One region of the Pseudobacillus badius genome, then DNA from elsewhere that is predicted to be linked to it. Evidence: riboswitches for the same ligand, from Rfam matches in the RefSeq annotation. Region 1 holds a riboswitch; the other holds the start of a gene.
What was found. Region 1 has a riboswitch for glycine ahead of B1A98_RS11980 (iron-sulfur cluster biosynthesis family protein). Riboswitches for the same ligand answer to the same signal wherever they lie in the genome.

Region 1 (3,670 bases):
ACCCGCTTTGGCTTAAATGCCAGCGTTTGGACGGCGGATCTTGAACGCGGCAAGCAAATAGTCTCCCGGCTCATAACAGGCAACGCCGTCATTAATGATGTGATCATTACGGTAGCTAACCCCTATCTTCCATATGGAGGAGCCAAGGAGGGCGGAATCGGCGCTTATCATGGAGACGTCGGCATGCAGGGCTTTTGTGTCCAAACAGCCGTGATGGTTGATAAGGGGCGCAGGAAGAAAGAAGTGAACTGGTTCCCCTATGAAGGAAAATATGAGTTGTTTGTACGCTTAATCCGCAGTTTTTGGGGGGAAAACAGAAACTGGCGCGGCTTTCTGGCGGCATACCGGCAACTGTTGAAGAAGGAACCGAGAAAATAGCGGACTGTGGATATAATAAGGGGCAAATGAATGGAAAGGAGAATGAATAGGTATGACTGAACAATCGAAACTGGCAACTTTTGCAGGAGGCTGTTTTTGGTGCATGGTAGCTCCGTTTGATGAACAGCCGGGAATTAAAGAGGTGGTCTCCGGATATACCGGCGGCCATACGGAAAATCCGACATATGAAGAGGTCTGCTCAGATCAGACCGGACATTATGAAGCGGTACAAATTACTTTCGATCCGGCGGTTTTTCCTTATGAAAAATTGCTGCAGCTCTTTTGGCAGCAAATCGACCCCACAGATGCCGGCGGGCAGTTTAATGACCGGGGGCTGTCTTACAGAACGGCGATCTTTTATCATGATGAAGAACAAAAAGCGATGGCGGAAGCCTCAAAAGCGAAATTGGCGGCAAGCGGGCGCTTTTCCAAGCCGATCGTTACAGAAATTCTTCCTGCCGGCCCGTTTTACAGGGCGGAGGAGCGGCACCAGCATTACTATAAAAAGAACTCCTTCCACTATAATCTTTACAAAGAAGGGTCGGGACGGGCTACATTTATTCGCGATCATTGGAAGAACCAGAAAACCGATGAGCAGCTGCGAAAGGAATTAACGCCTCTTCAATATGAAGTGACAAGAAACAATGCGACAGAGCCGCCTTTTCAAAATGAGTACTGGAACCATATGGATGAGGGGATTTACGTTGATATTATTTCAGGAGAGCCGCTGTTCAGCTCGACCGATAAATATGATGCCGGCTGTGGCTGGCCAAGCTTTACAAAGCCGCTGCGCCGTATGGAATTAGCGGAAAAGCTTGACACCTCTCACGGCATGCGCCGAATAGAAGTGCGAGCCAAAACCTCCGACTCTCATTTAGGGCATGTATTTGATGACGGTCCCGGCCCTGATCATGCCCGTTATTGCATCAATTCGGCCGCTCTCCGCTTCGTGCCCAAAAGTAAGCTGGAAGAGGAAGGATACGGGGAATTTAAACACTTGTTTGAATAAGGGGAATAGCAATGAATGAAAAAGAATACGACCGTCTGCTTAAGATTGAAACAGGCGGCACGTGGGAATGGCTGTATCAGTCGCTTCATTATAACCGCTATGAAGCGACTCCTTATGACGCGATCGACCATTTATTTGAGGAGTACGAGCTGAAAAGAACCGATGGAGTAGTTGATTTTGGCTGTGGAAAAGGGCGGCTCGTATTTTATATCCATCACCGTTTTCACGCGCGTGCAACAGGTATCGAAATTAATGGACAGCTGTATCAGGAGGCGCTTGAAAACCAAGCCCGCTATTCAAAAAAGAAAAAGCGGGCGGACAATGCCGTCCGTTTTGAATGCTGTCCGGCAGAAGAATATGACATCGAAAAAGAAGAGAACAAATTTTACTTTTTTAACCCTTTTTCGGTGCAGATTTTCATGAAAGTTGTGCATCATATTTTGCGCTCGGTGGAAGAGCATCGGCGCCCGGTTGATCTTATTTTGTACTATCCAACCGCTGAGTATATTCAGTTTCTGGATATGTACACTCCTTTTCAGCTGTTAAAGGAAGTGAAAATCCCGGAATTGTACGAGAAAAATGAAAACGAACGCTTCCTGATTTTCCGTTACGAAGGATAGCCGCTTCTTCAGCATCCAGAATAGAAAGAGATTGACAAGAGATAATATTTAAATTATTCTGAATGATATAGCGGATGACGATTGTGGGAGAGTGCGCGCCGTGCGCCACCGAAGGAGCAAGTTCCAAAAAACACCCTTGGAATTAATCTCTCAGGTAGAAGAACCACAATAGGACGCAACTCTGGAGAGCGCGTGTTCGCACGCCACCAAAGGGGAAGGCTCTATCGGGGGATGGGGTTAAACTCTCAGGTAAAAGGACAGAGAAGGGATCATACCCTTTTCTGTCCTTTTTTGCGTGCAGAAAAGGAAGTGAGGGGAGGCTGCCGGAGAGAAGATGGCACCAAAGGAGCAGCATGCAACGATTAAGCTGACGGAATCGGCTAAGAACGAACTGAACATCCGACTGCGGGCAGAACAGCATTTTCCTAGAATTGACGCGGAGATTACAGGAGGATGCGGACTGTCTGTAAAGTTTATGCTGGCATTTGATGAACCGCGCCGGAATGACAAGGTGGTGGATTGCGGAGGAATTCCCATTCGCATCGACCGTTTTACGGCACGTTATTTAAGGGAAGAAGTACAGGTCAATTATACGGCGGAAAGCGGTTTTTATGTGGCAGAGCGCTTTACTTCAAGCGGATGTGCCGCAGAGTGAACGCTTAACGCCTAGGGATGGAGGAAGAACGGTGCATAAAAAGGGGAATATCAACTATTTTAAATTGCTAGTGATTTGTCCAGAAAAGCCGGGCATTATTTCAGCAGTATCCAATGTGCTGCTGGAGCATCAGGCTAATATTGTTCAATTTGATCAGCATACGACGAACCCGAAAGACGGCATTTTTTTCATGAGAATTGAATTTGACATGGAAGAGGGCGATGCGGCGCTTGAGCGGCTGGAACAAGGGCTGCAGCAATTATCGCAAACTTACCCGATGGAATGGCAGCTGAAAAATAAAGCGAAAGCGAAGCGGATGGCGATTTTTGTCTCTAAAGCAGATCATTGTTTAATGGAGCTGATTTGGCGCTGGAAGTCAAAGGAGCTTCCAGTAGAAATTTCAATGGTGATCAGCAACCATCCAGACTTGAAGGATATCGTGGAAAGCTACGGCATTCCTTACTGCCACATCCCTCTGTCCCATGAAACGAAAGAGGAAGCTGAACATAAAGCGATGGAGCTGCTGGAAGGAAAAGTGGACTTTATCGTTCTTGCGCGATATATGCAAATCCTGTCTCCCGGTTTTATCGCCAAGTATCCAAATCAAATTATTAACATTCATCACTCTTTCCTGCCGGCATTCGTAGGGGCCAATCCGTATGTCCGGGCGTTTAACCGCGGGGTCAAGCTGATCGGGGCAACGGCTCATTATGTCACAAATGAGCTGGATGAAGGCCCGATTATTGAACAGGATATTTTGCGGGTTAACCACCGCTATACCGCGGAAGATTTAAAAATCGCCGGCCGCCACGTGGAAAGAAGCGTGCTTGCCGAAGCGGTCTCCTGGCATGTAGAGGATAAAATTATTGTACACGGCAATAAAACGATTGTATTTACTTGAGCCTGATGGTAGGCAATCAACTCTTGCTTGATGGCACGTGCATGTTATTGGCCGCCTTGTGTATCGGACTTTTTCTATGGAATAAACAGCAAGAGAAGCCCGGGCTT
Region 2 (3,670 bases), on a different contig from region 1:
TCACGCGACTCGGGATGAACGGTTTCTGAGACGAGCACTTTTTTTCTTTTTGTCTGCCCCGCGCTTAGCATGGCCGCCTCTGCTAATGCCGTGCCTCCGTCATACATCGAAGAATTGGCGACATCCATGCCTGTCAATTCACAAATCATTGTTTGGAATTCAAAGATAGCCTGCAGCTCTCCTTGGGAGATTTCCGGCTGGTACGGCGTATACGCCGTGTAAAATTCCGAGCGGGAAATAACATGATCCACAATGGATGGGGTGTAATGGTCATACACACCTGCTCCCAAAAAAGAGGCGTATTGCTTAGCATTCATATTTTTCGCGGCCATAGCGCTCAATTCTTTTTTCAGCGCCGGCTCAGCTTTAGCTTCCTTAATATCATATAACCCTTGAAAGCGCACTTTCTCCGGAATGTCCGCGAATAATTCATCGATGCTCTGGACACCTACTGCTGCAAGCATTTCCTTTTTATCCGTCTCTGTCATCGGCAAGTAACGATGCTTCATACTATTCCCTTCCCTCTTCTCTTATTTTGAGCGTTTATAAAATGGCGGCTTTACAGTTTTAGCTGCAAGCTTTTTGCCGCGAATCTCTACGGACAGCTCCTGATCCGGCACAGCCCATTCAGCCTTCACCAAGGCAAGGCCAATGTTTTTCTTTAATGTTGGCGATTGTGTACCTGTTGTAATATGTCCAACTAATTCTTCACCTGAAAAAACAGGATAGCCATGGCGCGGAATGCCACGGTCGATCATCTCCAGGCCAATGAGCTTCCGCTGCGGGCCATGTTCTTTCTGCTCCTTTAGCACTTCCGAGCCGATAAAATCACCTTTGTTCAGCTTCACAGCAAAACCTAAGCCAGATTCAATAGGGGAAATATCTTCCGCCAATTCCTGTCCATATAATGCCAGATTCGCTTCAAAGCGCAACGTATCCCGTGCGCCAAGGCCGCAAGGAAGGAGACCTTCTTCCTTGCCTGCTTCTAAAAGGTCTTTCCATAGCTTAGGAGCCTCTTCACTCCGGCTATAAATTTCAAAACCATCCTCCCCCGTGTAGCCGGTGCGTGACACAAGGGCAGCTACACCATTCACCTGCACATGCTGACGGAATTTGAACGGCTTGATCTCAGCTAAATTCACATCTGCAACCAGCTTTTGCAAAATCTCTTCTGCTGCCGGTCCTTGAATGGCAAGCTGCGCCCAGTCTGTTGATACATTTTCAATATGGACGTTCTCTGTTTGATGCTCCTTTAGCCAAGCAAAGTCTTTATCTGTATTAGCGGCATTGACAACGAGCAAATAATCTTGCTCAGCCAGCATATAAACAAGCAAATCATCCACCGAGCCGCCTCTTTCATTACACATAATCGTATAGATTGCCTGATTGGGCTGCAGCTTTGACAAATCATTTGTCATCACTTTTTGCAGGAAAGACAGCGATTCCTTTCCTTTCACGATGATCTCTCCCATGTGGGAAACATCAAACAAGCCTGCTCTTGTACGAACCGCCTCATGTTCTTCCTTAATGCTCGAAAACTGAACAGGCAGCTCCCAGCCGCCAAAATCAATCGTTTTTGCTCCATGCAGCTGATACAGCTCAAATAGCGGCGTACGCTTTAATTCTCCCATTTTCTTGCCCCTTTCCTTGTCATTCTGATGGTTCAATTTGTTATTTTTCCATAAAAAAAGACAGAGAACAGCTTATACAAGTTGTTCTCTGTCCTTGAACCTGAAAGTTTAACCTGACGACCAGGCTGTCTTCTTTGGTGGTTTCCTCGGGAAACACTCTCCAGAGCCGCGTCCAGCAAGAGTTCTTTTGCCTGAGAGATTCACAAAAATTTGCTTGCTCCTTCGGCGCTGTATATACAGTCTCTCCCCTTACCTTCATTCGCTATATTTAATTGAGAAATGGGCATACTATGAACATATGATTAGCAAAAATCAATAATGTTCGTTTTTTTACAAAATGACACAATATTTTGTTCACTTACATCCTACCATTAAAGTTATGGTTTCGGCAACCTATTTTATAAAGGAGTTTTTCACATGAATGTAGATATTTATTTTGATCACGCCTGGGAAGAAGAATTAGAAAAAAGAATTGAACAGGACGGACCTTGGGGAAATTGGCCGCTTTTTCAATCGACTGTAAATATGGAAACACGAATGATGGTGCCGAATTTCGAAGGATTGTTAGCTCCTGGCTTTTTACCGGAGCTTAATCCTCTGCCGCATCAGCTTGAGGCAGCCAAGAGAGTCGTGGAAGAAATGAATGGAAAAGCAATTTTGGCCGACGAGGTTGGTCTTGGAAAAACAATTGAGGCCGGACTGGTATTAAAAGAATACTTGATCCGGGGCCTTGTCAAAAAAGTTTTAATCTTAACCCCTGCTTCTCTCGTTTCTCAATGGGCGAGTGAACTGGCTACCAAGTTTTATATTCCCGCTGTCGCCCAGAAAAAATTTTATGCTTGGGATCAGCACGACATTGTAATTTCTTCGATCGATACAGCAAAACGCAGCCCGCATAAAGAAAAAATTTACGAACAAGAATATGATTTAGTCATCATCGATGAAGCTCATAAATTAAAAAATCATAAAACTAAAAACTATCAGTTCGTTCGCCATTTAAAAAAGAAATTCTGCCTGCTTTTAACCGCGACTCCGATTCAGAATCGCTTGGATGAAATGTTTCATCTTGTTTCATTGCTAAAACCCGGCCACCTCGGAAACGAAGGACAGTTCACGGAGCGCTTTAAAAAAGGGGACCGCCAAGTGCAAAACCACCATCATTTAATCAAGCTGATGAATAAAGTCATGATTCGCAACCGCCGCCAGGATACCGGAGTGAAGTGGACAGAAAGAAAAGTAGAGTCAGTAAAAGTAGCGTTCACTGAGGAAGAGCGCTCGCTCTATCAGGCTCTCGAATCCTTTGTTCGCAGCCAGCCCGACGAGGTGCGTTCTTCTTTCTCCTTGCTCACGCTGCAGCGGGAAGCGTGCAGCAGCAAAGAAGCTGTTTTTTTCACGCTGAAAAACATGGCCCAAAAACTATATGGCAGCCAGTTGGAGTTTCCTCAGAGCTTTCAAGACGTTTTAACGCATATACAAGCGATCTCGCGCAATTCAAAAGCAGAGAAGGCGCTGGAACTTATTCAAACGATTAACGATAAAGTGATTATCTTCACTGAATACCGGGCTACACAGCTTTACCTGCAATGGTTTCTTAAACAAAACGGCATCTCTTCCGTTCCGTTTCGCGGCGGATTTAAGCGCGGGAAGAAAGATTGGATGAAACAGCTTTTTGAAAAGCATGCCCAAGTGTTAATTGCCACGGAAGCGGGCGGTGAAGGACTCAACTTGCAATTTTGCCATCACGTCATTAACTTTGATCTTCCATGGAACCCTATGCGCCTTGAGCAGCGAATCGGCCGTGTTCACCGATTTGGACAAACAAAAGACGTGCGAATTTATAATTTCAGCATTGCAGACACGATTGAAGATCGGATTTTGCAGCTTCTTTATGAAAAAATCCATTTATTCGAACAGGCTGTCGGCCAGCTGGATGCCATTTTAGAGAGAATGGATATTCCAAATATGCAAGAACACCTTACAGATATTTTCCAGCATTCAAGAACTGAAGGCGAGCTTCGGGTAAAAATGAAGAACCTTGA

Region 2: another riboswitch for glycine. It lies ahead of gcvT (glycine cleavage system aminomethyltransferase GcvT); the one in region 1 lies ahead of B1A98_RS11980 (iron-sulfur cluster biosynthesis family protein).

The regions. Positions count from the first base shown of each region.
Region 1 is NZ_MWMM01000006.1:87,871-91,540, forward strand. It holds gene B1A98_RS11965 (aldehyde dehydrogenase family protein) at 1-378, shown strand, start outside; gene msrA (peptide-methionine (S)-S-oxide reductase MsrA) at 431-1,387, shown strand; gene B1A98_RS11975 (class I SAM-dependent methyltransferase) at 1,399-2,007, shown strand; glycine riboswitch at 2,082-2,183, shown strand; glycine riboswitch at 2,187-2,270, shown strand; gene B1A98_RS11980 (iron-sulfur cluster biosynthesis family protein) at 2,342-2,662, shown strand; gene purU (formyltetrahydrofolate deformylase) at 2,694-3,563, shown strand; gene B1A98_RS20200 (hypothetical protein) at 3,560-3,670, shown strand, end outside.
Region 2 is NZ_MWMM01000002.1:349,211-352,880, forward strand. It holds gene gcvPA (aminomethyl-transferring glycine dehydrogenase subunit GcvPA) at 1-509, opposite strand, end outside; gene gcvT (glycine cleavage system aminomethyltransferase GcvT) at 531-1,631, opposite strand; glycine riboswitch at 1,718-1,797, opposite strand; glycine riboswitch at 1,801-1,890, opposite strand; gene B1A98_RS04845 (DEAD/DEAH box helicase) at 2,049-3,670, shown strand, end outside.